DNA from 2 places in the Paenibacillus sp. J22P143 genome. Region 1 is predicted to be linked to the other one. Evidence: riboswitches for the same ligand, from Rfam matches in the RefSeq annotation. Region 1 holds a riboswitch; the other holds the start of a gene.
The links. A riboswitch is a leader RNA that binds a small molecule or an ion and turns the genes downstream of it on or off. The one in region 1 is predicted to bind S-adenosylmethionine.

Region 1 (15,466 bases):
TCGCGTTGGTAAACCGGATTTGTTGTACATCGTTGAGCAGCCCGGTCGGATCATGAGCGTGAATACCAATACGCCGAAGGAAAAGCCGACACTCATCTTAGATATTACCGATCGCGTCAACGATAGCGGAAATGAACAAGGTTTATTAGGACTGGCCTTCCACCCGAAGGATCCGACTAAAGCATACGTCAACTATACAACGGAGACCCATACGGTAATCGCGCGTTATAAGGCTGATTCCACTAACCCTGCTCTTCTGGATCCGAAAAGTGAACAAGTGCTGCTAACCTTTAAGCAACCTTACCCGAATCACAATGGTGGGCAATTAGCATTCGGACCTGATGGCTATTTATACATAGCAACTGGCGATGGTGGCAGCAGCGGTGATCCCCAAAATAACAGCCAGAACTTGCAGTCTTTACTAGGAAAAATACTCCGTATAGATGTTGATAAACAAGCAAATGGGCTGCTTTATGCAATCCCCGCTGACAATCCTTTTATCAACAAAGGGGCTAAGGAAATCTATGCCTACGGACTGCGGAATCCTTGGCGTTTCAGTTTTGATACCGTTACTAGAAAGCTCTGGGCAGCAGATGTTGGCCAAAATAGATTCGAAGAAATTGATATCGTGGAAAAAGGCAAAAACTATGGTTGGCGTATCCAAGAAGGATTCGAATGCTACGAACCGAAGGTTGGCTGCAATAAGACCGGCTTAGAGCAGCCGCTGTATACCTATGGTCGCGATCAAGGCGTCTCGGTAACTGGAGGTTACGTGTACAGGGGCAAAAAGCTGCCTGAGCTTACTGGTTCCTACGTGTATGCGGATTATGGTACGGGTAAAATCTGGGCTTTAACCCAAAGTAGTGACGGAACTGTCACAAACAAAACCTTGCTAGAATCAGGCTTGAATATTGCTTCCTTCGGCACGGATGCGGCTGGAGAGCTTTACCTTTGCACGCAAGATGGAAAGATCATGAAAATAGTTTAACTGTATTGGTGGGGTGGCCAGTCACATGCTCTCCTTTCATTAGGCTTGAATTACAGGCGCTAATAAGGGAATTGGCTTAGAAATTGGTCGGCAGCTTGGGCAGCTAGGGATCATCGTGCTTCTCGGAGCCCGTGATTTGTCTAAGGCGGAGAGCGCAGCTAAGCAGCTGCGTGAAGAGGAAATCGAAGCTTACCCGTTGAACTTGATGTGACCGATCCTCAGCAAATCCAGCAAGTTGTCGCGAAGATTGAGAAGGAATATGCGAAACTAGACATTCTCGTTAACAAAGCGGGGACGGCACAGCTATCGATTACACTCAGAGGAACCAACTTAAAAGTAAATGCTTGTCACCCTGGTTGGGTAAAAACGGACATGGGTGGACCAGGTGCCCTCATGGAAATCCATGAAGGCGCCGAGACTGCTGTATATTTGGCTACACTTCCTGCTGACGGTCCATCAGGTGGATTCTTTCATAAAGCGGAACCCCTGCCTTGGTAGAACCGCTGATGTCCTAACGGACATAAGAGACCTTATTTCATCAAATAAAGGTCTCTACAGAAGCTAACGGACACTAGAGACCTTAAATGATCATGATCCGCTGATAAATGCGTGAAACATGGTCAATAACGTCATCTGTGTCCGTTAGCGATCACGAATGGCCAATTTCAGCCAAATAACGTCTCCTGTGTCCGTTAGGATTCAGGGGTTACGTGCGGCGGTGGCATGACTGTTTCAATACTGGCGGCTAGCCTCTAAGTCAGCTACGCCAACTTTCCCATCCTTTTCAACGTCGTCACCACTTCTATCAAAGCCTTGTAGCTTCTAATGATCGCCGTACTGGAACCGAAATTCATGACGATATGCGTTTCGGTTTCAGGATGGCTGAACATATGCGTCCCCAGAATCCCGCTATGCCCTTGGAGCCTTGGTAATCCTCTGAGCAAGAAGAAAAATTCCTCAAAATGGAGTTCCATCATCCCCAATCCATAATGAATACCGTTTCGGAATTTGTGCGTGAAGATTGTCATAGCCTGTAACGATGCGGCATTGACGCAGGTACCATTCAGGAGTGCTTTTTGAAAAAGCAGAAGATCTTGCGGAGTCGTCACGATGCCTCCCCCCGCCCAGTCGCAGCTTAAGCTAGGATACCGGCTGATTTCAACCTTTTTCAGCCAAATATCTTGAATCGGTTCCGCGGGTGAATGTTTCGGCTGCGAGTAAAACATCAAGTAGGAATCGTTCATTTTTAGAGGGCTGAATATGTGCTTGTGCAGGTTGTCGCTAAAGGATAAGCCCGTGATACGCTCAATAATTCGCCCTAGCAGGATATAGCCAGTATCAGAGTAATGATAGCGCGTTCCGGGAGGTCCGATGTTCATTTGATTGGTCCTTGTAAATGCAAGCAATGTATCCGGTGTCCAAATTTCATTGGGATTGGCAACAATCCGTTGCATAAACGAAGGCTTCGAGAGGACAGGATCTTCAAAATAGTCAGCCAAACCCGATGTGTGATCCAGTAGCTGCTTAATCGTCACTTGATCAGCATAGTCCACATCTCGATACACGAAGAGATTCGCCACCTCAGACGGTGATAAATAACTTGCAACAAGATCATGCAGCGAAAGATGACCACTCTCAGCCAATTTCATGATTAACACAGCTGTAAAAACCTTCCCAATACTTGCCGTATGAAAAGGCTGATTGGGTGAAATCGCGGCGCCATTTCTCGCTGATATTTGCCCAGCGGCATAGCGATAAGTAAATCCACTACTTTCAATCAACACTTGTAATCCGGTCTGATGGCGGCTGCTCTTAAGTGAACGCGTGAAGTACGAATTGAGATGCTTTGACGCTTCCTCATTACTCCATGATTTTCGCACAAACATAGCCATATGGATCCTCCCCAGAACCAATTGTCTTCACGAATGACTAATGTTACTATTAGTAATATAACTAATCGTAGTGTACGGACAAGTCGTAAGTCAACGCCAATAAGGGGAGTCGCCATATGGAATTTGTCATTCTCGGTTTATTGATTTTGAAGAATCAAACGGTTTATGAGCTTAACAAAGCATTTCAACAAGGCATCGCCTTGTTCTATAGTGCCAGTTACGGCAGCTTACAGACGGCTCTAAAGAAATTACTTCAACAAGGTGATATTGGCTATGAGGAACAAGTCGATCGCGGACGAAACAAAAAAGTGTATGTCATTTCAGACAAAGGAAAAGAGACTTTCTATACTTGGATGGGCTCAGAAATACCTACAAGCAGATTAGAATCCACGGCCTTAGCTAAAGTGTTCTTTTTGGGATTAATCGATTCCGTTGAGGATAAACGTGCTGTACTAAAGCAAATCATCACACAGATTGAAATGGTAGAAAATGAACTCCAGAACATGGACAAGGGGCTCCAGAACATGCATGTTCCAGCCCCTTATGCAGAAATCCTTGCGTATCAAATCAAGACGCTTCATTATGGTATTCGTTCTCATACTTTTGCCAAGGAATGGTTCGAGGAACTACTTGCCGAGCTGCCATCGAATCCTTCCTAATTCAAATCAGTCTTGCTAAAAATCATCGTCTCATAGCGATCTATCCATAGTTCAGATGAGTCATCCGAAATCGGACGACTGTCCGCCCCCGTTTGGTAAATCACATTATTCTTATCCCTGATACATCCATCGGCTATGGGGCTATTGTTAAAACAAATACTCACAGCATCTGGCGATAAATTAACAACGATCAAATAAGTAACCCCCTCATACTGCCTCGTGTACGACAATACCTTGTCACCTGAATTACGGATGAACGTCAATTCTCCCTTCCAAAGAGCTGGATTGCTCGTTCGGAGCTGAATCAAAAAGGCATAGTGTTCGAACATCTTCGCATCAAATTCCTGCCAATTCAGTTGGTATTCATCGAATAATGAAGTCCACGTTTCCAAGGTGGGCTCATTAAACTCTGGCCCATCATCAAACATGGAACACCTTCTAATGTAAGCAAAATGGTGGCAGCGGGGCCCGCATGCTTTTCGCCCAAATAAGAAGCTATTCGTGATTGTTCTTTCTCCTCCAGCCAACTCATTCTGAGCGCATGTTTAGGGAAGCTATACGTAAAAGAGTTATAAATGGCAATGAAATCACTTTGCATGATAGTGCCATCCATCCAATCGCGAATTAGGAGGCGCAGCTTACCATCGTAGGTCAAATCGCAAGCTTCAAGATGATGATATTCATCATAGGACTGTGAAATTAAGATGAGATCCGCTTTCACCACTTGCAGCGCCTGCTTGATTTCAGTCAGGAAATCATACGGGGTAATGTCTGAATCATCCAGTCGAATACCGTCAAAATCAAACTCAATGACCCAATACTTCATAGCTTCAATGACATAGCTTCGCATGTCACGATTATCGAATTGTAATCCCGCGAAATAGGTACGATTAGGCACATCGTAGTAAAGCTCATTTTGTTCATTCCGTGTAAAATAGTCAGGACGACTTCTGGTCATGATATGATCCACACTCGTTCTGTTCAAAACCCAATCCAGAATGACCTTCATCCCGTTCTCATGAGCTAATCGAATGAATGCTGCTAGTTCCTCTTTTGTCCCAAAGCTTGGATCAATACTATAAAAATCTTTCACGGCATATGGGTCGCCATAGACACCAATCCTACCAACATGCCCAACTTCGTTGAAAGGCATTAGCCACAACGTGTTCACGCCGAGTTTTTTGAAATAGTCTATTTTAGCGGACAATCCATTGAAGCCATTTTCAGTAAATGCGCGAATATGAAGTTCATAGATGACAGCCTTCTGGATCCATTCAGGACTTTGGAGAGCCGTAAAATTTTCATACATGTAACCAGGCTGATCCGCTGAGATCTCATTTGTTCGGATCAAAACGTCGCCCAACTCAGTGACCGTTATCGCCGAATTATTTTGCCCATCTTCCGAAACACTTGGATTCGCAGGATCTACAATCCACGCTTCCCCATTCACGACGAATTTATAGAGATGCCTCCCCTTCGGTATGGCTAATTCAAGCGCCCAGCCGTTCTCATTCTTCAACTTATTCATGAAGTTTCTATCGCCATTCCAGTTGTTAAAGGTCCCAGCTACCGCAACACTTTCGATTTGAATATCCGTGTCATACGTGAATCGTACACCTTTTTGCCCTTTTGTAGGAAAATGCTGCATGGTTGTTCATCTCCTTATGAGTTGAAAATACGAATATATATTCCCTTCTTACATCGTAGCTGACTTGTAAAAGACTGCCAATATCCGTTTCTACTCAGTTATGATGCGATTGTGTTGCAGTACAAAAAAATGCCGCTCACTTGAGCGACATTTGATCATTCCTATGGTCTGTATAGGTATCAATCCTTGAATTAAAAAAGCTCGCAAATAAAATACCGGCAGTATCAATAGCAATATCGTACAGCCTGCCGTCGCGGTGGAAATATAATTGAAGAACCTCTGTTGCCGCAGCGAACATAATCGCGAGGATGATGGATGACTTTACTTTTTGCAAGAGATTAAAGAGAAGCAAATACATCATTCCGAAGCCGATGAAGTGACCTATTTTCACAAGAACCCAATGGGTATGAATCCGATTATAATCGAAAAACTTCAACATCTCGGAGAAATCCGGGTTGGGGTCAAAGTCAAAGTACATGGTATGTTGCCTAACGAGAAGCCCTAGATTTAAATTGCAGGTACAAACAATCAGAATTAACGCCCAAATGATAACTAGGAAAATCTTCATGCGATTACTCTCCATCATTCTTTTTGAGTACATAGCCTATCTAAACTATATCTTATATCATTCCCCATTACAAAATATCCCAAAATTAAATGGCTATTTATACTGCATATGAAAATGACTCTGAAGCAAACTAAGCGTTGTCTTGCTAAACCAAACAAACTTGGAGGAGTGATGTTCATGCGCGAGGGATTGATTCCTGCTGTTCTTGGAACTGTCGTTTCTGCATCTGGTGCTACCATGCTAAAAAGCAAGTATAAACTTCTTGGTATCGGCGTGCTAGGCTTTGGAGTTGCTCATGTGATTCTTGGAGCAATTGATTTGGTGGAACATCGTTAGGTTTGTAAGCTCATCGAACATTGAAGTTAAACAAGCAGGCGCCATTTCATTGGCGCCTGCTTGTTTATTTCAACTATTTACGCTAACTTCGCGCCAAGTTGCTTCACTTTATCCAACCATTGAGCTCGCATTTCTGCAAAAGACGGCTTTAACCCATCGGCTATCGATCACCGGATATTTAGAAATCGCGGGCGCCATCGGAATACTGATTCCTATCACGTCTATTACTGCTTCTATTGGCTTAATGCTTATGCTGCTCGCCATGTTTCCCGCGAATGTATATGCCGCTCGCAATTTGTGATACGATGATCTTAAAAAAAGGAGTTGCTGACATGCAAAAAATCTCACCTTTCCTTTGGTTCGACGGCAATGCCGAAGAGGCAATGAACTTCTACACCTCCATCTTCAGCGATTCCAAAATCGAAAGTATCAATCGCTCTGGCCCAGAAGGACCCGTCATCTCAGGTACATTAGTGCTCCACGGTCAAAGGTTCATGGTTTTAAATGGCGGCCCTCATTTCAAATTCACCCCTGCCGTCTCTTTATTCGTGAACTGTGAGACACAGGAAGAGGTCGACTCCTTGTGGGAGAAGCTGTCTGAAGGCGGAGAACCTCAGCGCTGCGGTTGGGTGCAGGATAAATTCGGATTATCGTGGCAGATTATTCCCACCACTTTGGGAGAATTGCTCTACACCAAGGATCCCGTGAAAGCAGGGCGTGTGATGACGGCGATGCTAAGCATGCAGAAGATTGATATTGCCGCGCTCAAGCGAGCTTACGAGGGATAAATCTCTCACACATTTGACTCACAGATTTACGATCAATTATCATATGAGAAGTACAAATAACTTTTCGAGGTGATCCAATCGTGGCAGTTCAAGCGGATAAAATTTTTGTGAATTTACCTGTAAAAGATTTGGACAAGTCCATCGCTTTCTTCCGTGCTATTGGGTTTGATTTCAATCCTCAATTTACGAATGAAAATGCAACCTGCATGATTATCAGTGAACAAATCTTTGCCATGCTCTTGGTTGAGAAGTTTTTCCAAACATTTACAAAAAAAGAGATTGCCGATGCTACGAAAACGACGGAAGTAATCGTTGCTTTAAGCTTCGATAGCCGCGAAGAAGTGGACGCACTCGTCGATAAGGCGCTTGCAGCTGGCGGAACAGCATACAATGAGCCTATGGATCACGGCTTCATGTATACGCGTACGTTCCAAGATCTAGACGGGCATCAATGGGAACTGTTTTGGATGGATTCTAATGCAGTCAATCAGTAAAACGAATGAGGCGGTGAGAGCGAATCTCACCCCTTATTTTTTTCTCCTTTTCACCCCTTCGTAAGGTGTGAATTGTAACTTGTTTTGTCGCTTAATTAATATCGTTTAAGGTGCTGCTGTAAATAAAAAATAGCATATTTTGTAATTTATTATGTCGTTTAACGGTATTATTGTAATGTTGAATGACATTTAATATGCATATTTAGCTTACATCTGTTTTGAAGTAAAAAAATAAGCAATTCACATGTAAGTGACCTGCTTATCTACAGATTATTAACTCTCGTACCCCTTAAATTGGTTATAATAAATTGGGTTGAATTTTTCTTCGTATAATACCTTGTTTATGACCTGCTCAATTTTATCTTTTTCCAATGTTCCTGTACTATTGTTTATAAAAAATGGTGCGTCGTAAATCCGTCCGATGTTTCCGAAGCTAATCACGACTTCCAAATCTTCACCTAGTTTGTCGATTTTTTTAGAACAAGACGTACGATTGCGTATGGTCAAATAAGTATGCTCGATCCCACAAGTATCTTTGATCCCCGTTATTTTTTGATGACCTTCCAAGTTTTCCAGTTAGGTCCATTAATGCAGACTCAATTAATTCAGATCTCTCATGTCCCCATGCCGCTTGTTTTTGTCGAACGTAGTTCAAACTCTCGATCAAGCTTTGACCTTTTATTCGCTGAAAAGGAGCAGCCCACAATACCCAATCACACTTCATGTTTATACATGGGATCGCAAATTCCATTAACCCACATGCTCCCGTCTTAGTAGAGATAGCAAGTAGCCCACAGACATAATCAGGGCTGTGTTCCATTAAAATCTTTTCTGTAAGCTCAATGTCAAATCGAAAACATTCTATATGAGTAATCTTACAATGCTGCAAACTTTCATACGAAAGACCTATACCCGAATTTTTCAAAGCTGGCAGATTGTCAGGTAATGTGATCGACATCCTATCCCTCCTATTACACTAGTATTTGATAATGAAAACAAAAATGACCTTCTCTGGAGTTAGAGAAAGGTCATAAAAATTCAAAATCATATCCTCACTCTTATCATCCAGATTCGCTTAAAATCAGCGTTTCCGCAAGAATTAGCACCGTGCATTCCTTTTTTAACAAAGGTTTGTCGGTTGCCGGGTTTCATAGGGCTAGTCCCTCCACCTGCTCTTGATAAGAAAAATCAACATTATTCAATTATTTCTATAATACTATAAAGTTCTCTGGTGTCAAGGCATTTAACACTCCCTGATCATCCGGTTTCATAAAACTCATGATACAGCTTCATGAGCACCTTTTTTTATCCTCGAAGCGTAGCTCCTATAATAAATTACTTATAACATACACCGACTTGATACAAAACTGACTCGATCCAATGAAAACCAGATCTGAAGATTGTTTCTTTTGGAGAAATAGATTTTAAATGCAGCACTTTACATTGAACACAATAATAACTTTTCAGAATCAACTCCTCCCCATAGTCAAATCGCTGTTCGCCATCACTCATCACTGCAAAATCTTTCAAGTGAACGAGTTTCATTCTTCCTTTCAATTTATTTATCCATTCTATCGGATCTGCTCCTCCAGATAGTACCCAGAAGAGATCAAGTAAGAAATCCATTGCTTCTGGGTCTGATTCCTCCATGAGGATTTCCAAGCCTGTTTTCCCACCAAATTTTGCGAACTCAAAAGAATGATTATCCCTTCTGGTTCCAAGTGTAGCCTCACATAGTCGTAAATAAATAGGCTCTTTATTTCATTTCCTGTGTATTTTTGTAAGAAATACAGGATAGATGTAAAGAAATCACTACAACATTAAAAATCGTCAGTATGTAACAATGATTGTTGATCCTGAATAATTTTGCCTAAATGTGGGAAAATTTTGTCTACATGGATTATAGGAATGGTGGTGCAAGGATGGTGATGATCCGGAGATGGTTAAAAGGAATAAAATCTGATCTCAGAAAGAAATCATCCGTTCCTTCTAATCAATCGATTTCAGGAGTCCTTGAAAATGACCTAGTTACCCTGCAAGCTTTTTTTACGTTTGCTCCAGATCTTGTTACACGTCAGTTTCAATTAAAAACAGCGGACAAGGCCATTCTTGTTTATTTGGAAGGGCTCATTGATAAATCAGCGATTAATAATAACGTCTTATACCCGCTTATGTATGAAATCAATTCGATTAATGATATTTGGAACTCTTCCATTTCAATTGCAAAAACTGAAATTACCACCTTATGGTCAGATATTGAAAGCGCGATTTTTCAAGGTAAAAGCATCCTACTTATTGAAGGGCAGACGCGTTCACTTATTTTACATACACAAGGCTGGCCTCAAAGAGCGATTAAAGAGCCGCAAATCGAATCCACGCTAAAGGGGTCACATCAAGGGTTTGTCGAGACATCGGGGCAAAATATTGCCTTAATCAGACGCTATCTTCCTAATCGCGAACTGAAAATAAAAGAATACAACGTCGGATCTCGGGGAAATACGAGAGTGTCTATGATGTATCTCGAAGATGTTGTACAACCTAATCTCGTGAAAGAAATGGAGGACCGACTATTACAAATAAATGTGGACGCCATTTTGAATACGGGAGAATTAGCGGAGTTTATTGAAGATCATCCGATAAGCCTGTTTCCACAGTTAATTATGACGGAACGCCCGGATTCTGCCGCAGCCCACATGTTACAAGGACGAATAGCAGTCGTTGTCGACCACTCCCCCAGTGTAATCGTGGCACCTGTAACCTTCTCGTCGTTCTTTCAAAGTGTTGATGATTATAGCAATCGATGGGTCATAGCCTCTTTTCTACGTTTATTACGCTATTTAGCCTTAATTACGACAATCTCTTTATCTGCCGTATATATAGCCATTGTTTCGTTTCATTATGAAGTACTCCCTTTGGATTTATTGGTATCGATTGGGGAGTCCAGAGCAAAAGTACCTTTCCCTCCGATTATAGAGGCACTTCTAATGGAGCTATCCCTAGAGATGCTAAGGGAAGCAGGTTTACGTCTTCCGGGTCCTATTGGACAAACGATAGGTGTTGTAGGGGGTATTGTCATCGGTCAGGCGGCGGTTCAAGCGGGAATTGTAAGTAATATAATGGTAATTATCGTTGCCATCACGGCTATTTCCTCTTTTATTATCCCTGATTATGATATGTCCTCCTCGCTGCGGATGCTTCGCTTTCCAATGATGCTTCTGGCCGCTGTGTTCGGTATGGTAGGCATTGTGATTGGATTGATGATTATTGGGGCTCACCTTATTTCGATGGAATCATTTGGCATATCCTATGGAAGTCCGATTGCTCCTATCCGACTGTCTGATTGGAAAGACGTATGGGTTCGACTCCCTATGTGGAAAATGAAAAAACGCCCAGTCTCGGCCGATCCAACTCAACTTATCAGACAGGGTGCAAACAGAGAAGGTGAAGATCAACCATGAATAAATATTCGTTTAATCAAATTTCGTTGAAACAGTATATCTTTATTATCTATACAACCCAAGTGGGGATCGGTGTACTTTCCCTTCCCCGCGATATAGCGAAAGCTGGCGGTACCGATGGATGGATATCACTTTTGTTGGGTTGGATTGTAGCAATTCTTCTTAGCTTAGTCATTATAAAAATTATGGAGAAAAACCCCAAAAAAACGTTATTCGAGCTTCTATCTAAATACTTTGGTAGATGGGTAGGTAAAAGTTTATATGTTGTTTGGATACTGTACGCGGCATTTGCAGCAAGCGTGGTCATGTTTTCAACGATCTATATCATACAGCTATGGATTTTTCCGAATATGAGGAACTTTATCTTGATGATTCTGTTTATCATTCCCATCTATATGGTTACCAAGCAAGGAATAAGGGGAATCGGACTCTTTGCTGAGTTCGTTTATCTTATTTCTTTCTGGATGCCTTTCTTGTTGTTGTATGAATTAAAAGATGCCCACTGGCTTTTCCTTCTTCCAATCGGTAAAGAAGGCTTGTTTCCCATTCTGGTTACCGTAAAATCAACCATCCTTTCTTTCCTTGGGTTTGAACTTGCTTTCATTCTATATCCGTTTCTAAAGGACAAGAAATCCGCGTCCAAAGGAATTATTATTGCAAACTCTTTATCCCTGTTTGTTTTTTTAATAGTGACCGTAATCAGCTTTGTTAGGTTTTCCCCAGATGAGATCAAAGATTACACCTATCCCACCCTTAACTTACTGAAGCTCATCCAATTTCCGTTCTTAGAACGGTTGGAAATCATCTATCTTTCCATTTATTTGTTTATATTATTTATGACGATCATTCCCTACCTGTATACAGCTGTGCTGGGCGTAAGTCAATTATGCGGCAAGCAGGATCATCGAAATATATTACGAATTTTCATGTGCCTATGGTTCCTATCGTCATTCTTTTTCCTCCCTTCTTCTTCACAAGTTAATCAAATGGGTAAATTGTGGATGATGGCAGGTTCTTATTTCGCTTATGTGTTTCCCATTTTCCTATGGATCTACGGATGGCTGTTTCATCGGGTTAGAAAGGAACAGAAACTATGAAGAAATGGCATGGCGTTTTCTTAACAGGGGCAGCTTTATTATTTATTACTGGTTGCGGTAAGGCAATTTATATAGAGAATCAACGGTTTCTTCTTACTGAGGGAATAGATTTTAATGACGAGAAAAAGTTGGTCGTTTATTCATCTAGTCCTGTCTTCAGTAGTGAAGCTAAGAATAAAAATAGAATCACAACGACAACAGCAGATACGCTGCGTGAATCGAAGAAAAAACTCGAGTCGAAACTAAATGGTAATATTGCGGCTGGAAAATTGCAAAGTATTCTTATAGGCAAAAAAGTGATGCAGCAAACCAATGTATTACCCTACTTGGATGTCTTCTTTCGCGATCCTAAAAACGAAATTAACGCTAATATGATTGTGATTGATGGGTCCGTGATAGATGTGATGCATACAAATATGAGCGATAAAGGGCCAATGGGCAGTGTGATCAAACAATTGGTAGAAAGCACATATATGGGAAGGATTTCAGTGATAACTACACTGCAGAAATTCCATCAACAAATGATGGATAGTCGAATAACGCCAAGCATATCTGAAATGAAAGTAGAGAAGAATGATCTTGTTATTTCAGGGACCGCTCTTTTACATAAAGATGGTACCTACGCTACTTCTTTAAATATCCCAGAAAGTTCTCTCTTGCTATTGTTGCAGGGCGTTACAAACAATCCCATACCGCTTACGTTTCATCTTCCTCCTGAGATGTTTCATACGGATGAAGAAATCTCTTATGTGAGTTTCTATGTTAAAAAAGTAAAGGTTAACTTTAAGGCAAAATTCGATGAAAGCCAGCTTACAATCGAAATCCAGATGAAGGTTATGATCGATTTAACGGAACGCATGTTTACCTTAGACATGGAGAATAAGAGCAAAATGTTGGGACAAGCCATTGAACAGGAGCTGAAAAAACAATGCGAGGCTTTAATTAAGAAAGCTCAGAAGCATCAAATCGATCCCTTTGGTTTTGGGATTTATGTGTCGGCACACGATTACAAAAATTGGATGAAGGTAGAGGATCACTGGGGAAATGCTTTATCTGAAGCAACCGTAAATGTTTCTCCTAAAGTTGTCATCAAAAATATCGGAGTTTCCGAATGAACAAATACGCGATGAATCAAATCTCATTGAAACAATACATTCTTCTTATATTTGAATGCCAAGTCGGGGTCGGTATGCTATCCCTTCCCCGCGATTTAGCTGAAACGGCCGGTACCGACGGATGGATATCCATTATTTTGGGGTGGATTTTGTCTATGCTGGTAAGCTTAATCATCATCCGAATTATGGAGAAAAATCCTGAGTATACGTTATTCGAACTTTTATCTAAATACTTTGGCAAGTGGGTGGGTAAAGGTTTAGCAGCAGTATGGATTCTGTTCAATGCATATGCAGCAAGTACAGTCATGTTATCAGCGATTCATATCATAAAAATATGGGTCATTCATGATATACGGAACTCCACTTTAATGATCTTGTTTACCATTCCCATCTATATGATTGCCAAGCAGGGAATCAGAGTGATCGGAATCTTTGCTGAGCTTGTTTTTATTGTCACTTTGTGGATGCCTTTCTTGTTGTTATTTACGTTAAAGGATACGCAATGGATGAACCTTCTACCGATTGGAAAAGGAGGATTGGTTCCCATTCTGTCATCCGTTAAATACACCATATTTTCTTTTATTGGATTTGAACTGGCTTTCATCCTTTATCCTTTTCTAAAGGAAAAGAAATCAGCCTCCAAGGGAATGGTTATTGCAAATTCATTATCGATGATTATCTATTTAACGACTACAATCGTCTGTTTTGTTAAATTCTCTAGAACTGAGGTCACAGATTACGTTTATCCCGTGCTCAACTTATTGAAGATGATCCATTTGCCTTTTGTGGAACGGCTGGAGATCATATGTTTGTCCGTTTATTTGGTTATGATATTTATGACGATTATTCCTTGCCTCTACGTGGCCGCATTAGGAACAAGTCAATTATTAGGCAAACAGGATCATCGAAATTGTTTGCGTATACTCATAATCCTATGGATCCTATCGTCATTCTTTTTTATCCCTACTTCTTCTCAAATAACTCAAATGGCCAATTCGTGGGCGATGGCAGGTTTTTATAGTGTTTATGTGTTCCCAATTTTCCTCTGGATCTACGGATGGATTTTTCATCTTAGAAAGGAAGTGAAACAATGAAGAGATTCAATTATGTTTTTTTAACATTGGCATTGTTGTTTGTTTCGGGGTGCGGTAATACCGTTTATTTAGAAAACCAACAGTTCGTTCTCACTGAGGCTTATGATTTTGATGAGAATAATAAGTTAGTCGTGTTCACGTCAACTCCTGTCTTCAACAAAGAAGCCACTGATAAATATAAAATCACATCCACAATAGCTAATACAGTGGAGGAATCAGTATGGCTAATTGATAGTAAGACAAGCGGCAGCCTTGCATACGGAAGATCGCAGAATGTGCTTTTAGGGAAAAAACTGTTGCAGCAAAGAAATGCATATCCCTATTTGGATGTTTTCTTCCGTAATCCCCGAGATGAGATTAGTGGGAAAATCATTATGATCAATGGAACAATGAAAGATGTGATGTATACGAACATGGGTGATAAAGGCCGAATCGCCACTGTGATCAAAGAACTGGTAGAAAGCTCCTATAAGGGCCGGATTACAGTGCAAACGACACTGCAGGATTTTCATCAACAAATGAAGGATAAAGGAATGACGCCTACGTTAACTGAGATGAAACCAGAGAATAATGATCTCGTTATTACAGGCACTGCTCTTTTACACAAAGACGGCACCTATGCCACTTCTTTGAATTATCAAGAAAGTTCTCTGCTCCTATTATTGCAGCTCGATACGAAAACTAACATACCGTTAACATTTCACTTACCTCCTGAAATGTTCGATACGAATGAAAAATTGTCCTATGTTAGTTTCAATATTAACAAGGCAAAGACTAAGTTGAAGGAAAAATTCGAAGGTGCCGATCTTACAATCGATATTGAGATGAAGGTTCAGATCGATTTGACGGAGCGCACGTTTACCTTAGACTTAGAGGAGGAGAAAAAACAGCTAGAACAAGTCATTGAAAAAGAGTTAAAAAAAGAATGTGAAGCTTTAATCAAGAAAGCTCAAAAGCATCAAGTTGATCCCTTTCAGTTTGGCGTTCACGTACGCGCACATCATTATAAAGACTGGAAGAAGATAGAGGATAACTGGGTAAAAGCGCTATCTGAAGCAACCGTAAATGTTTCACCTAAAGTGATCATCAAAAGTATTGGGGTTTCTGAATAGTAAGTGAGAAATGTTAATATTTCAGAACAACTCCAAAGACGGAATTGATCTGTGGCAGCGTTCATGGTGGAACACGTTTATTGGGGAAAGGCAGTCGAATTCAGCCCAAGCTCTTTTCAATCTCTGAACCTAACAACCCGCTTCGCCTGCTCCGCAACCTGCCGGTCATGCGTAATCACAATAATCGTCCTACCCTGCTCATTAAGCCTTCTGAAAA
Region 2 (15,466 bases), 500 kb from region 1:
AGAAAACATATAGGCGACATCAACGTGAAGGATTCCCAATTGATTTAGTAAAAAGAGAGTGCCCGCGGATACGAGAACAAGCCCCCAGATCATTCTTTGAAACATATGCGGATTCATACGTTCTTCCTCCATTTGTGTGAAGCTTTGTTAAGATAACTCTAGTTTATAAGATACTAGGTAGAATGAAAAGAGACGTTGGATTGAAGGCGTCCTCCGTCTGGAGACCGATATTTCAGAGGCAACCGCATTCAAACCTCACATGATTGTTGTATAAGACGAACATTTCAACTATCATGTCATGTATTCTCACGCATTTCGTTGACATGCTTATCATCAGAACCGTATAATTGGTGCTGAGAACGCAAGTATTATAAGGAGAGATTACAAGAATGGATCAAATCCAACAACTTACGTCTGGACTAGACACAATTTGGGTTGTTTTGACTGCTGCCATGATTTTATTAATGGAAGGCGGCTTCGCCTTACTAGAAGCAGGGTTTGTACGACAAAAGAATGCGGTAAGTATTATCATGAAAGTATTTGTAGATATTGCATTCGGCGCTCTTATTTTTTACTTCTTTGGATTTGCACTGATGTACGGGAAAGACATAGGGGGAATCATTGGTACAACAGGATTTTTCATGGGAGGAGATTTAACACACATCGCGTTAACCATCTCGCATGATACCTATTGGTTATTCCAATGCGCCTTTGTTATCGCCGTTATCTCGATTGTATCCGGAGCTGTAGCAGAACGCATCAATTTTCGCGCTTATATTCTTTATACGATAGCCATGACTGGATTAATCTATCCCATTGCTGGCCACTGGGTATGGGGCATTCATGGATGGCTTGGCAAGCTTGGCATGGTTGACTTCGCTGGGTCAGCCGTTATCCATGGACTTGGCGGATTCTCCGCTCTTGCCGCAGCAATAATCATTGGCCCGCGAATTGGCAAGTTCACTGCCGATGGAAAAGCTAACATCGTTCCCCCATCTAATCTACCACTTGCCTCTGTAGGCGCATTTATCCTTTGGTTCGGATGGTTTGGTTTTAATGCTGGAAGTACATTGAGCGCTACCAATACGTCAATTGGGCACATCGCAGTCACCACGATGCTATCCGCTGCTGCAGGCTGTGCGGCCTGCATTCTGTTCACTATGATGCGTTATCGCAAGGCAGATCCACCCATGGTTATCAATGGCGCGCTCGCTGGACTCGTCGGCATTACCGCAGGCTGTGCCTTCGTCAGTGACGCTGCAGCGATATGCATTGGCGCGATATGCGGAATTGCCATGGTCTTCGCAACGGAAATACTGGAAGCCAAACAGATTGATGATCCCGTCGGCGCCTTCCCTGTACACGGTATCAGTGGCAGCATCGGTACACTCGCCGTTGGTTTATGCGCAATGCCAGATGCAATCCGCGAAGGAACAGCTGGATTATTCTATGGTGGAGGCTTTCATCTCTTAGGCGTTCAAGCATTAGGTCTCGTTACCGTCTGCACATGGGGCTTCATCATCACTTGGGTTGTTATGAAGCTGATTAAGTTAATTGTTCCCTTACGCGTAAGTCGGGACGAGGAATTAGTTGGTCTAGATGTTGGCTCTCACGGTGTTCCAGCCTATAGCCAGGAAGAAGGATTCTTGGACTTACAGCATTTGAAAAAAGAATGAGTACATAAGAAGAAGAGGACACTGCAACCGCAGTGTCCTCTTCTTCTTATGATGAAAATATATCTTCGAATTCGTCTGGGAACGTAATATCGTCACCCGGCTTAGAATCACTCATGATTTGTCTTGCTTGCTGGATTTCGGCACGAAGCTTTCTTACTTGCTCCATAGGTTTCTTCACATAATGGATATACTCTACAGCAAGATGATGATCGGGCTTCTTACCGGAGAACATGCGTCGAAACGATGACATTGTTTGATAAGCCCGTTCTTCCTTCATTCTCTTGATCTCATATCGCTCAACAACCTGCTCAATCTCCCGAGCCTGTTGCTCTTTGCGTGCGATAAAAGCTTCCAAGAAGGGAAGTACCTCCGCGGCTTTTCTAGTTGTTCTCAGGGGCTTTCCATCCGATCGCAATGCTTGTAGCATGTTCCATCACCTATCTCTCCGTGTTAAGATTTATAACAGTAATCTTATTTTACACTAAAAAGAGTGGTTTGAGAACTATTAATTTAACACGAGATCGATTCCAACGACACCAATTGGCATTCCCATGTCATCTATGACGGATTTAGACAATGTAATACATGGTTTTTTCGTAATAGCTGACACGTACTCTTCCGAAATGAAGAGTTCACCCGCCATTGCACGCTTCCACCACTCTCTCCCTTTGGCATTCACTAAGCCCGCCTCTGGCTGCGAGTAGATAAAGGTTCCATCTCCGCGATTCGACCAGATCGCTTCAATCCCTGCTGTTTTCTTCAATATGCCGTGTAAATGCGAGGCATGCTTATCTTCCACCAATGATTTGATGTCAGGTACTCGAACAAGTGCGTTCAACAATTGCTTCATTTCATCAATATTTGCATGAACGCTTCCATGCTTACTCTTCATTCCGACGGCTTGAATGGCCTGGACGAGCTCTGCGGAAGAGCGATCTAAGTTTTGATTGATATGTTGAAGTCTTGAAACCTCATGCCGCTGCTTTTTCATTTGATCCAGTGTATGCTCAACGCTCGACATCGTCTCATTCATCAAATCCACCACTTCTCCTAAAGAAGTTCTGGTCCCAGTAACCAGGGTGGATTGGTGTTGCGTTGAACTAGTGGTACTTGCCACTAGGCTATTCACGTGAAGGATCAATGAGAAAATCGTATCGATCTTCCCTTTCATCACCTTCATCTCATCAATACCGTGAATAACCGAAGCTTAGCATTCAGGGCAAGCAATGACGTTTGAGCAACAACTTCCGTAATGAACGTATTGATTTCTTCAATTTTCGAGGTATGCTCTGTTAGATCTTGAATTTTCTTCTGCATCGTATCGTTGTTCACGTGTAAATCGTTCATAACCTCATCTGTCGCATTCAAGGAGCTGCATACATCAACCACCGTATCTTTGGTTTGCTCACTTTCCCGATGCATATGTAACGACGAATCTAAAATCTGATCAGCAGCCGCGGCCACCTGTTGAATCGCAGCAAAGGCTTCTTGGAGCTGTCCCGCAGCGTGTTGGCTTCGTCCCTTCAATTCCTCTTCCCCTTGAATGGAAGCATCTGCAATCTGAAGTAGATGCCCGATAGAGCGATTGACCTCTTCAACCGCTGCTGCTAGTCGGTCTGCAACAACCTGTGATTCCTGAATAAATGTACGGAATTGTTCTTCGTGATCAAGTGTTCCCTGCTCTCGTGCTCGAACGGATGCTCTAGAACTAAGTAATGCGCCTACTCCCATAACGAGGAAAACAGCGACACTAACTAGCGTAACCCAAGCTGATACCGAAAATAAAGCGATTACATTTACACCCAAGCCAATAAGTACAAAAACGTAGAACCAAGCTTTCTGTTTTGAATCCGTCAACATCAGCAACCGGAACTCCTCCCAAAAGGAACAAAATGTTAGTTTTTGTTACATTATATCGTAGGAGGGCTCGAAAAGAAATAAATAAAAAGACGGAGACCCTTTCGGATCTCCGTCTTTTCAACTTAGCTATTTTTTATTTATTTTGGTTTTGTGTGTTGTTTTGCTGCTGCTTATTAGGTACCGCTACTTCAGTAGCAAATTCCGAGTCTTGCGCTGCTTTCTTGTTATTCTTGTTCTTTGCCATGTCAATCACCTCCTGTAATAGTATGATTTCCCAAACAGGATTTTTTATGAATTTCTTTTTTACAAAATGAACCTTACAGGGCTTTTGCAGGAGCCAGTATTTCATCCTTTAACTGCTTCCAAATGATCTCAGTCACTTTTCCATTTCCTTTTTTCACCACAAACACTTTGACGGTCTTTTTACCCCACTCTTTATAAACCTGGTCCTTCGTGTCAAAATAGAGATCGATTTTTTTCCCTTTAATCGCACTTCCTGTATCTGCAACTACCCCGTAGCCATACCCTGGTATAAATAAAACTGTACCTAATGGGAACACCTTTGTATCTGCCGCGATCGTCGATAAAGCTTTATCATCACGCTTGACCTTAATACCTGAATACGTAATCCCATAGGTAGGATGGTCTGGATTCTTCCCTGTAGATTCCTTACCCGCAGAATACCCAGTCGCTGTCACTTCAACTGCCGTGTATTTGGATAAATCCGAATCTAGATTTGGAACAAAGCGGTAACTAGCTTGTTGTTGATGCTCTTGTGCAACTGGCCATGCAGCAGGAAGCACAGTCCTTGCCTGAGCCTGATTGTCCCTTTGATCTTGTATATGGGTATCGGTGTTTGCCGCCCTATTATTACCTTGATTGCTAGCCTCTTCTCCGAAAAACACAACCAAAACGGTGAGCACCATCCATGCTAATATCCATTTGGATTGCACTTGCGCATCGGTTATTCTCATTCTTTTAAGCCTCCCCCTACTAAAGTAGGTTCTCCATTTCCTTTCATCAATAAACCTCCACGTACAGACTCACTGTATAACATGTCCTCCTTTCGTCTACTTATGCATATATAAAATACTTTTTTGGAACGCAAAAAAGCAGGGAAGTGATAAGCACTTCTCTGCTTCTTATAGGAACAACTGGCTGTTACAGTTTGTTTTTGATTTCTTCTTGAATCATGTTGATGACTTCAGCAATCGGCTGAGTACCCAGATCCCCTTGACCCCGCTTACGGATGGACAAGCTTTCGTTCTTCACTTCGTTCTCGCCTACGACGAGCATGAATGGAATTTTCTCCAGCTGCGCTTCTCTGATTTTGTAACCTAGCTTCTCATTACGATTATCAGCTTCAACGCGAATACCTGCTTCTCTTAGCTTCTCCGTTACTTGGTTGGAGAACTCTTCAAATGCAGGGGATACCGGAATGACTTTCGCTTGTGTTGGCATCAACCAAGTCGGAAGGGCACCAGCAAAATTCTCAAGCAAGAAGGCTGTCATACGCTCCATTGTGGAGATAATTCCGCGATGGATAACGACTGGACGATGCTTCTGACCGTCTTCACCTGTATATTCCAATTGGAAGCGTTCAGGCAGCAAGAAATCAATTTGCGCCGTCGAAAGTGTTTCTTCCTTCTTCAACGCTGTTTTAATTTGAACATCTAATTTGGGACCATAAAATGCAGCTTCACCTTCCGCCTCAAAGAACGGCAGTCCAAGTTCTTCAACAACCTCACGAAGCATACGTTGGGAAGTTTCCCACATTTCATCATCCTGGAAGTACTTTTCTGTATCCTTCGGATCCCGGTAAGATAGACGGAAACGGTAGTCTGTGATTCCGAAATCTGCGTATACTTGACGGATCAAGGTAACAACGCGGGAGAACTCTTCTTTAATTTGATCCAAACGGCAGAAGATATGAGCATCATTCAATGTCATCGCACGCACGCGGTGCAAACCAGTCAAGGCGCCAGACATTTCATAACGGTGCATGGTGCCAAGCTCAGCGATCCGAACCGGAAGATCACGGTAGCTGCGCATATCACTCTTATACACCATCATATGGTGAGGACAGTTCATTGGACGAAGAACAAGCTCTTCATTGTCCATAATCATTTTCGGGAACATATCTTCACTGTAGTGCTCCCAGTGTCCAGAAGTTTTGTACAACTCCACATTAGCAAGTACAGGCGTGTATACGTGTTGGTAGCCTAGACGCTCTTCCAAATCAACGATATAACGCTCCATTGTGCGTCTTAGTTTCGCTCCGTTTGGCAGCCAAAGCGGCAAGCCTTGACCAACTTCGCGTGAAAATGCAAACATTTTGAGTTCGCGGCCTAATTTACGGTGATCCCGTTTCTTAGCCTCTTCGAGCAAGTGTAAATGCTCATCCAGTTGCGCTTTCTTAGGGAAAGCAGTTCCGTAAATGCGTTGCAGCATTTTGTTTTTCGCATCGCCACGCCAGTAAGCACCAGCTACGCTCAACAACTTGAACGCTTTGATACGACCAGTTGATGGCAAATGCGGTCCGCGGCACAAGTCGAAGAACTCGCCTTGATCGTAGATCGTTAATACCGAGTCTTCCGGTAGATCACGGATTAATTCCAGCTTGAACGGATCTTCCATTTCTGTGAAAATACGAAGAGCTTCCTCACGGGAAACAACACGGCGTGTAATCGCCAAATTTTCGTTAGAGATGCGCTCCATTTCCTTTTCGATTTTGACCAAATCTTCAGGATTCAGCGGTGTTTCCAAATCGATATCATAGTAGAAGCCATCCTCAATCACAGGACCGATTCCTAGCTTAACCGATTTGTTGCCATAAATGCGTTTGATCGCTTGTGCCATCAAATGCGCTGTGCTATGACGATACATCTCTAGACCTGCTTCGCTATCGAGCGTTAGGATTTCAACATCTGCATCATTGTCCAATGGAAAAGATAAATCAACCGATTTACCGTTTACTTTGCCGCCAACAGCATTTTTCTTTAGACCGGTTGAAATGGATTCCGCCACTTGCTCAATCGTCGTCCCCACTGCATATTCCCTTACTGCGCCATCTGGTAATTTTACTTGTACAACCATCTTCGTTCCTCCTAGTATGTGTTAATTGAACGCAAAAAAGCACACTTCATCCCATAAAGGGACGAGTGCGCTCAGCTCGTGGTTCCACCCTAGTTCGATTCGCTCATACCCAAAGGGTAAGTCGAATCCTCATCAGCATTCGTTAACGGGAATGATTCCGGTACTGTATAGTATCGTACCTGCAAGTCAGGTCGAATTCCACAATACGGCTACAAAGGGGTAAACAATCTGATTCGCTGAAGGAGATTGCAGCCTGGTCTCCTCTCTCTGAGCAGTTCATACAGAAAGTTCTTGTCTTTGATACTAACGCCTTCGATCACTATTATAAATGGCGAAGAGAGCAAGGTCAAGGGGATAGTTGATCCTGCTTCTTGGCATCTCCAAGATAAAGGTCGCAAGTACGGCAATAACTGCACACGGATGTACGGTCCTCGAAGATCTGCCCTATCGTTTTGATGATCGTCAATTCAGGATCCCGTGTATGAATGTAAATGTTGGCGGGAGAAACCGTAATGAGTGTACTCACGATCATATCCTCGAAATTGATGTCTTTCTCCAGCATTTCCATTCGAAAGCTTGCATCAAATTCATTCGCATCAATAGGCTCCATTCTATCATTCAGAATGACAAACTCATGACCGCCTTTGTGAATGAGATGAGCAGCGGGTATTTTGGCCTCTTGAATATAGACGAAATATTGCAGAAGCGAAATAAATTCCTGATACTGGCGGTCCATCATGAACTCATCAATCGCGTACTCGACAATTTCTCGTAACTCTTCCTTGTACTCCTGAATCCGAAATTTAAGGAAGCCATCTAGGCTGATCTGAGGATTTTCCTCGAGCAAGCCGATGATCTGTTCCTTCAGCATTTGTATGCGACGGAGCCGGCAAGGGCTGCTGTTCACCAGCGGTAACCCATCCAGCACACTCTCTTGAATCAATGATTGCTTACAGTATCCTTCAATCGCTTCAATGTCCGTCAATTTCTCATATTTAAAATCCTTCGTGATCAGGTTACGCAAGATACTGGATTCCTTGTCCGCTACAATGTGGCTCGCCAACACTTCTGCTAAGCAGGCTCTTACCTGAGCTTCATGAACCTGCGGATCGTGGTGTACACTCCCCGCTTCCGCTTCCACATAAATAAAAGCACGTGTCTTACTACAAGTGTAAGTAGCCGTTAAACCATTTTCTACGATATGTAAATACTGCAGCGCTTGCTTCACCTGCGCGCTCAGCGAACGTACATAGGATTCTTCGACATCGATTAGGGCAATTGCAAACAGTTCCATGTGCTCACTCCTTCCATCTATGCATCCTCCTCTTAAGAGTATATGGTCGATAGCAGGGAGATATACAACGAACAATTTGCCATTTGCGGGTGGCGCGGAGGAGAGCGATTAAGCTCGTTTTCCGAGCTTATTGCGCATGCAAAAAAGGAGCAGTATACAGCTGCTCCTCATGAGAGTAAAAGTGGTAAGTTACAGTTGTTCAAGCAGAATCTTCACGAGCAAGAATGGGAGAGCACCAATGGAGACGAACGCATAAAGGAATCCTTGCATAAAACTTTTAAACAGTTTCACAAAAATCACTCCGATCTTCGATCTCAAATTTGTGGTGTTCCCCCCATTGTACTCTTTTTGACCAATGGTTACCTGAAGCTAGGATTAATTTTCAATTAAAGCGATGAAAAAAACTGGTGAATTCGAGCAACTTCATCGTGTGGACGTTGAGTGCACCGGAGATAGTCGGTTTTGTCGACTATCTCTAACTACCGACGACAAAACAACGCTTATCCATACAAATCCCACTAGTGGATTTAATAGTAGATAAGCGTTGTCGTTCATGCTTTTTCACATTTTAGTTCTGCATCACAAAATCACGATCAATCTTCGCATTCACGTCGTCAAACACACGCAGAATCTGATATTTTGTGTTCCGCTGCGCAGGGATTTTACCTGCTTGACGGATAATGTCCAGCGTAGAGGACACGTTGACTTTGTGCGTGGTGCCCGCCGCGGATACGACGTTCTCTTCGATCATCGTGCTGCCGAAGTCATTACAGCCGTAGCTAAGCGTCTGTTTGCCAACCTCAGGTCCCATCGTGACCCAGGAGGATTGGAAGTTCGGCACGTTGTCCAGCATGATGCGGCTGATCGCCAACGTTTTCAAATATTCTTCAGGCGTAACTTTCTCTGCCTTCATATTCGTGTTGTCCGGTTGGAACGTCCACGGAATGAATGCCAAGAAGCCTGGTGTGTTCAGCTTTTGCAACAACACATCGTCCTGCGCATCACGGATGCGCAGCATATGAAGCGCACGCTCTTCCATGGATTCGCCGAAGCCAATAACCATCGTTCCAGTCGTATGCATCCCGATTCGGTGAGCCGTCTGCATGACGTCCATCCAATCGCGCCATGAGCCTTTCAGCTTGGAGATCTTACGACGTGTGCGGTCATCGAGGATTTCTGCCCCGCCGCCCGGTAAGGAATCAAGCCCTGCTTCGTGCAATTGACGAACGACTTCTTCTAACGATAAGCCGCCAGAGACGTCCTTCATTTTCATAATTTCAGCGGGTGAGAAAGAGTGCATCGTGATGTCAAAACGCTTCTTAATTTCGCGTAAAATGTTCGTATAGTAACTGAATGGTAGATTCGGATTCGTACCACCTTGCATCAGAATCTCGGTACCATCAACATCCAAGGTCTCTTGAATCTTCTGGAAGATCGTTTCATCAGGCAACACATAGCCTTCCGCTGATCCCGGTGGACGGTAGAACGCACAGAATCTGCAGTATACATCACAGATATTCGTGTAATTGATATTTCGTCCAATCACGAAAGTCGTGATCGGATCTGGGTGCCACTTCTTCATAATCTGATTGGCGGTGTCGCCAATTTTCTCTATTTGATCGGATTCGAACAGCGTAATACATTCTTCTACATCAATTCGTCCGCCTGCTTGTGCTTTATTTAAAATGCGATCGATCGGTTTCATAGCAACTCACTCCTTTACTTTCTGAAGGCTCGTATCCATTAATCGTACCATACTCATGCCAAAAAAGCAGCAAATCGCTGCTTTTTCCAAGTGTTATTCCATTGTAAACGGAATAAATGGCTTCCGTCCTCTTAGGACGTATCACAGTGTTTATCTAGAAATATAGCCGACTTATTGTGTGCAAACATATACATGCTTATATTTTATGGATAATTTATGAATAACCAAGTACTTAACCTCGCAAGGCTTGTTCCAAATCTTCAATAATATCTTCGATATCTTCAAGACCCACTGAATATCTCACGAGACCATCCGTAATACCGCGCAATAAGCGAACTTCCTTCGGCATTGCGGCATGTGACATCATCGCCGGATACGATAGAATACTCTCTACAGCACCCAAACTCACAGCTACGAGTGGAATCTTCACTTTGCTTAGCAATTTCTTCGCTTTCTCGCCAGAACCTACGTCAAATGAGACAACAGCGCCATAGCCCAAGGATTGCTTCTCGTGTATTTCTCTACCTGGGTGGTTAGGCAGCCCAGGATAATAAACCACGTCAATATCCGGCTGCTCGATCAGCCATTGTGCTAATCTGCGAGCGCCCTTCTCGGACATTTCCATCCGTGCTTGCAATGTTTTCATGCCGCGAATGAGCAGCCATGAATCTTGAATGCCAAGCACGTTCCCCATGCCATTTTGAATTTGCTTCATCCGACGGCCAAGGCTGTCGTTCGCTACAACAGCTAGTCCAGCTAACACATCACTGTGCCCGCCTAGGAATTTCGTCGCGCTGTGCAGCACGATATCGATGCCTAGCTCTATCGGACGTTGATGATATGGCGTCATGAAGGTATTGTCCAGCATCGTGAGCAGATCATGCTCCTTCGCAAAAGCGGCAATCTCACCAATGTCCGTAATGCGGAGCGTTGGATTCGAAGGCGTCTCGATGAATACGGCTCTTGTATTCGAACGAAGGGCTGCTCTCACCTGAGCAATATCCGTCATATCCACGAACGTAGATTCCACGCCCATGCGATTCATAATCGTTGTAAGCAATCGATACGTGCCGCCGTAAACATCTTCCGTACAGATCACATGATCTCCCTGCGACAAAAGCATCAACGCAGATGAGATGGCAGCCATCCCAGAGGCAAACGCAAATCCGCGCGTACCGCCTTCTAGCAAAGCTATGTAATCCTCCAACGCTTGACGCGTTGGATTACCAGACCGTGTGTAGTCGTACGCTTGATTCGCTTCCAAATCAGCTTGATGAAAGGTTGAAGCCTGGTACAAAGGCACACTGGATGCCCCAGTAGCTTCATCGATTTCGGCTCCGAAATGAATTAATCTTGTGGCAAACTTGCCATGCGGCTTGCGTCCCTCTTTATCTGAAGAATGGCTCATGATTGTGAAGCTCCTTCCAATTCGGCTTGCGCGGACGCAAGGGCATTCGACAAATCAGCGATCAGATCATCGATATGCTCAATTCCAACAGAGAAGCGAAGCAGACGGTCATCGACACCAATTTGCTGTCTAATTTCAAGCGGAATGTCCGCATGTGTTTGTACGGCTGGGTAGGTCATCAAGGACTCGACTCCGCCCAAGCTTTCTGCGAAAGCAATGAGCTTGATGTGACGAAGAATCGGCTCGATTAACCGAGCATCATTTACCTTGAAGGAGAAAATCCCTGTATTCCCACTCGATTGCTTGTTTTGAATTTCATAACCCGGATGTGACTCCAACGCTGGGTAGAATACATCTGAAATCAGCGGGTGCGCAAGTAAGAAGTTCGCGATTGCCGTAGCATTCTGTTCATGACGCTCCATACGAAGCGCGAGGGTTTTCATCCCTCTCATGAGCAGCCAGCTGTCTTGTGGTCCAAGCACAGCGCCAATGGAGTTATGAAGAATAGCCATTTGCTCAGAAAGCTCTTTCCCTTTTGTAACGATCAGACCCGCTAGCACGTCATTATGTCCGCCCAAATATTTCGTCGCACTATGGATGACGATATCGGCTCCAAGCTCAATCGGACGTTGCAGGTATGGTGTAAGCAGCGTGTTATCTACGATGGATACGATGCCCTTCTTACGGGCCCATGTACAGACAAGCTCAAGATCTGTAATCATCATTAGCGGATTCGTTGGCGTTTCAATAACGAGGCCCTTCGTATTGGACTGGTACGCACCTTCTAGTGCATCCAAGTCATTCGTGTCGACATACGTAGCCGTTACACCGAAACGGGACATAATTCTTTCTAATAGACGGTAGGTACCGCCATATAAATCCAAGGAAACAATCAAATGATCACCTTGGCTGAAATAGGCGAAAATCGTTTGCAATGCTGCCATTCCTGAAGAGCATGCAAAGCCTGCATCTCCGGATTCGAGCTGGGCGATGGCATCTTCAAGCACTTTACGCGTTGGGCTCTTCGTACGTGCATAATCAAATCCTGTGCTTTGCCCTAGCTTAGGATGGCGAAATGCAGTTGCTTGATAAACAGGAAAGCTAACAGCACCTGTAACAGGTTCTTCAATAGAGCCAATTTGAGCGAGACGACTTTCGATTTTCAACAAGGGAATTCCTCCTCAGGATGTGGGTTCGATTTTTACAATTGCGAGCTTGCCAAGCTTTCATTAATGTTAACTGTCAGTTCAAAAGGTGTTTCTTGATATACATAATAGTTCAGCCAGTTCGAGAACAGCAAATTCGCATGTGCTCTCCACGTGTTGTAAGGCTGTCTACTTGGATCGTTATTCGGGTAATAATTGTTCGGAATGTCGATTGACAGCCCTTTGGCCACATCGCGATCATACTCCCATTTCAAGGAGCAAGCATCATATTCGGAATGTCCTGTTACGAAAATGTGCTTCCCATCGCGCGTTGCGACGATATACACGCCAGAATCCTCGGATTCTGATAAAATTTCCAAATCCGGACATCGCTCAATATCTTCACGCGTTATATCGGTATGACGGGATTGCGGTACATTGAACACTTCATCAAATCCGCGCAGCAGCTTCGTATTCGGAACACTCACGGTATGTGGGAAAACACCAAACATTTTACTATCGAGCGCATATTTACGTACTCCGAAATGGTGGTATAAGCCTGCTTGAGCAGCCCAGCAAATGTGCAAAGTGGAGGTGACATTCCGTTTGCTCCATTCGAGGATCTGTGTCAGCTCCTCCCAGTAATTCACGTCTTCGAACTCCATTTGTTCTACGGGCGCGCCAGTAATAATCATACCATCCAGCTTATCATCTTTGATATCATCAAAGGTTTTGTAAAACATATCTAAATGTTCGTGAGACGTATTTTTGGAAGTATGAGTTTTAGGATGTAACAACACGAACTCCACTTGCAGTGGCGTGTTCCCGATCAAGCGCAACAGCTGTGTCTCGGTCGTTTCTTTCGTCGGCATTAAGTTAAGCAGGGCAATGCGAAGTGGACGTATATCCTGGTGATACGCGACAGATTCGTCCATGGTGAAGATGTTCTCTTGGTTTAAAATTTCTTTGGCAGGCAGGTTGTCAGGAATCTTGATCGGCATCCTGTTCACTCCTCTTCTTTAGTTTAAATTAGGTTCAAATCGTTCTAAAAAGCAAAAATGACCCTCTCTGGAATCAGAGAAAGGCCATAGAAAATCAAAGTCAATGTCCTTCTCTTATCTCCCAGATTCGCTGTAAACAGCGTTTCCGCAAGAATTAGCACCGTGCTCCCCTTTTTGCAAAGGTTTGTCGGTTGCCGGGTGTCATAGGGCTAGTCCCTCCACCTACTCTTGATAAGAAAATGAAACGTATGCGATTAGCATTATCATACTATAAATTAAACGAAAGTCAAGATGGTCCATGTTTAAACTTTGCTTTTGAAGGTTAAACAAGGTATGGACAAGATAATAAAGAAAAGAGGGGTACTACTGTCAATGCAAACATCGGATAACTTCTCTGCATTCGCTTCCCTACATCGATTCTTCACCTTAATTGAAACAGTAAAACCTACGCCAGCGCAAGCGGAAATCGCCATCTCGCAACTCCATCTTGTGTATGGAGCAGATAGTGAAGCTGATCTAATGAAGCGCGGCGCCCCTGAGTTAATTCAGATGTACACGGACATCAAAAATAAGATCCTGCGTGCCGCCAAGTAAGTTTTGGCGGTTTATTTTTTTTGACACAGACCTAGCCATTTTCCCATACGATATCTAAACGAGAATTCCCCTTATTTCATCAAACTATTTGGCTTGAAAGAGGATATATGAACGGGTATACTAGACAAGTATTCGACACGGACGGAAAAGGAGGGCATACGCTTGGACGGAGAACCGAGGAGTAGTACCTGCAAGGTCATCAGTAAACAATTTCAAAGTGTAGGAATGCAGTCGGTTATTCCATCGTCCAGAGCCTTGCTCTTCTAGATGAACTAACTGGCTGGTTCCATTCAAAGGGGTGGGCAGATGAAAACACGGTTGGTTCAAAATGGTATTTTTACGTTAGTTGATGATGTGACCGCTGCGCTTATACCGCCAAGTCAAGGCTTCTACTGGATTGATGCGGGGGTCGAGGATCTGGAATTACTTCAGCCTCTTTTCCATTTGCATGATTTGGCGGTAGAAGATTGTCTAAGTGAGGAAGAACAGCGTCCTAAGATTGAATTTTATGATTCCCATTATTTCATTGTGATTAATAGCATTCGTTTCGATGATGAAGAAATTTTTCTACGCGCACTTAATCTATTCCTAAGCAAGCATGTAATTATTACCGTAACACGACAAAAAATTAATGAGCTTCGCGCGCTCAAGCCCTTCCTTTGGGAAGAAGAAGTGAATAGCGCCGATCGTTTCCTCTATCATTTAGTCGATCTTGTCGTCGATAACTATGTGGCCGTCGGTGACCGAATTGAAGCGAAGATCGAGAAATTGGAAGAAGATATTCTCATGGCGACGAAGAAGTCGCATTTGAATGAGATTATCGGTCTTCGTTCTGAAATTTTATGGTTGAAAAAGGTGCTCGTGCCTCAACGCGACGTCATCGGGACACTGGGTAAAAAAGAGCTTAGACTGATCGATCATCAGCTGCAGAAGTATTTCGGCGACATTTATGAGAATGCCGTCAAAATCGTGGATACGTTCGATACGCTCCGCGATCTCATGGGGAACTTACGAGAAGCTTATCAATCCAGCGTTGCAAACCGAGCGAATGAAATCATGCGCGTGTTTACCGCTTTAACGACGATTTTCATGCCGTTGACATTCATTACAGGTGTTTTCGGGATGAATTTTGATAATGTGCTCGGGATGCAAGTTGCTCACGGAGATACCATTGTGCTGGCTTTTATGGGTGCTCTCGGCATTGGTATGTATGTCTTATTTCGCAAAAAAGATTGGCTGTGAGCCGATCAGATTGGTTCTATAGATAAGGGTGACTCTAGCAAAATGTTGCTGAGAAGTCACCCTTTTGTGCGTCTAGCTACGAAAGCTTAATTTTAACAAATTTACGTTTACCCACTTGCAAGATATCTCCATCTACTGGTGTGATTTGCGCATGAATATCGGTCAACTTCTGTTCGTTGATCTTCACGGCCCCTTGCTCCACACTCCGCCTTGCTTCCCCATTCGATGCTTGCAGTGCTAAGCTGACTAACAGCTTGATGATCGAGATCCGTCCTGCATCTAAGTGATTCCGGCTCAGACTCGCTTCCTCAATCTCGTCGGGTAAAGCCCGCTTCTGAAAAACCGTAATGAAATGCTGCTCCGCCTCCTCGGCAGCCTGATCGCCATGGTACATCGCGACGTACTGCTTAGCGAGCTTCAGTTTAGCGTCTCTTGGATGGATCGT

Region 2: it holds a riboswitch for S-adenosylmethionine, as region 1 does, so the genes downstream of both, metA (homoserine O-acetyltransferase MetA) here and AC58PQ_RS06485 (hypothetical protein) in region 1, are expected to answer to the same signal.

What each region holds. Positions count from the first base shown of each region.
Region 1 is NZ_JCAUAQ010000002.1:638,460-653,925, reverse strand. Features, by position in the region: gene AC58PQ_RS06545 (PQQ-dependent sugar dehydrogenase) at 1-988, shown strand, start outside; partial or broken gene AC58PQ_RS06540 (SDR family NAD(P)-dependent oxidoreductase) at 1,038-1,231, shown strand; gene AC58PQ_RS06535 (hypothetical protein) at 1,214-1,486, shown strand; gene AC58PQ_RS06530 (serine hydrolase domain-containing protein) at 1,750-2,880, opposite strand; gene AC58PQ_RS06525 (PadR family transcriptional regulator) at 2,997-3,539, shown strand; gene AC58PQ_RS06520 (alpha-glucosidase C-terminal domain-containing protein) at 3,536-3,931, opposite strand; gene AC58PQ_RS06515 (alpha-amylase family glycosyl hydrolase) at 3,892-5,187, opposite strand; gene AC58PQ_RS06510 (VanZ family protein) at 5,324-5,755, opposite strand; gene AC58PQ_RS06505 (asparagine synthase) at 5,933-6,091, shown strand; gene AC58PQ_RS06500 (DoxX-related protein) at 6,060-6,392, shown strand; gene AC58PQ_RS06495 (VOC family protein) at 6,424-6,879, shown strand; gene AC58PQ_RS06490 (VOC family protein) at 6,960-7,373, shown strand; gene AC58PQ_RS06485 (hypothetical protein) at 7,849-8,331, opposite strand; SAM riboswitch class I at 8,429-8,558, opposite strand; gene AC58PQ_RS06480 (hypothetical protein) at 8,709-9,035, opposite strand; gene AC58PQ_RS06475 (spore germination protein) at 9,296-10,831, shown strand; gene AC58PQ_RS06470 (GerAB/ArcD/ProY family transporter) at 10,828-11,928, shown strand; gene AC58PQ_RS06465 (Ger(x)C family spore germination protein) at 11,925-13,043, shown strand; gene AC58PQ_RS06460 (GerAB/ArcD/ProY family transporter) at 13,040-14,137, shown strand; gene AC58PQ_RS06455 (Ger(x)C family spore germination protein) at 14,134-15,249, shown strand; partial or broken gene AC58PQ_RS06450 (ABC transporter ATP-binding protein) at 15,366-15,466, opposite strand, start outside.
Region 2 is NZ_JCAUAQ010000002.1:137,770-153,235, reverse strand. Features, by position in the region: gene liaF (cell wall-active antibiotics response protein LiaF) at 1-117, opposite strand, end outside; gene AC58PQ_RS04450 (ammonium transporter) at 390-1,676, shown strand; gene AC58PQ_RS04445 (hypothetical protein) at 1,723-2,103, opposite strand; gene AC58PQ_RS04440 (PDC sensor domain-containing protein) at 2,182-2,847, opposite strand; gene AC58PQ_RS04435 (hypothetical protein) at 2,853-3,536, opposite strand; gene AC58PQ_RS04430 (3D domain-containing protein) at 3,854-4,510, opposite strand; gene thrS (threonine--tRNA ligase) at 4,698-6,632, opposite strand; gene AC58PQ_RS04420 (putative sporulation protein YtxC) at 6,979-7,926, opposite strand; gene mqnC (cyclic dehypoxanthinyl futalosine synthase) at 8,495-9,631, opposite strand; gene AC58PQ_RS04410 (trans-sulfuration enzyme family protein) at 9,864-11,039, opposite strand; gene AC58PQ_RS04405 (aminotransferase class I/II-fold pyridoxal phosphate-dependent enzyme) at 11,036-12,205, opposite strand; gene metA (homoserine O-acetyltransferase MetA) at 12,241-13,185, opposite strand; SAM riboswitch class I at 13,297-13,423, opposite strand; gene AC58PQ_RS04395 (hypothetical protein) at 13,558-13,779, shown strand; gene corA (magnesium/cobalt transporter CorA) at 14,086-15,021, shown strand; gene tyrS (tyrosine--tRNA ligase) at 15,098-15,466, opposite strand, start outside.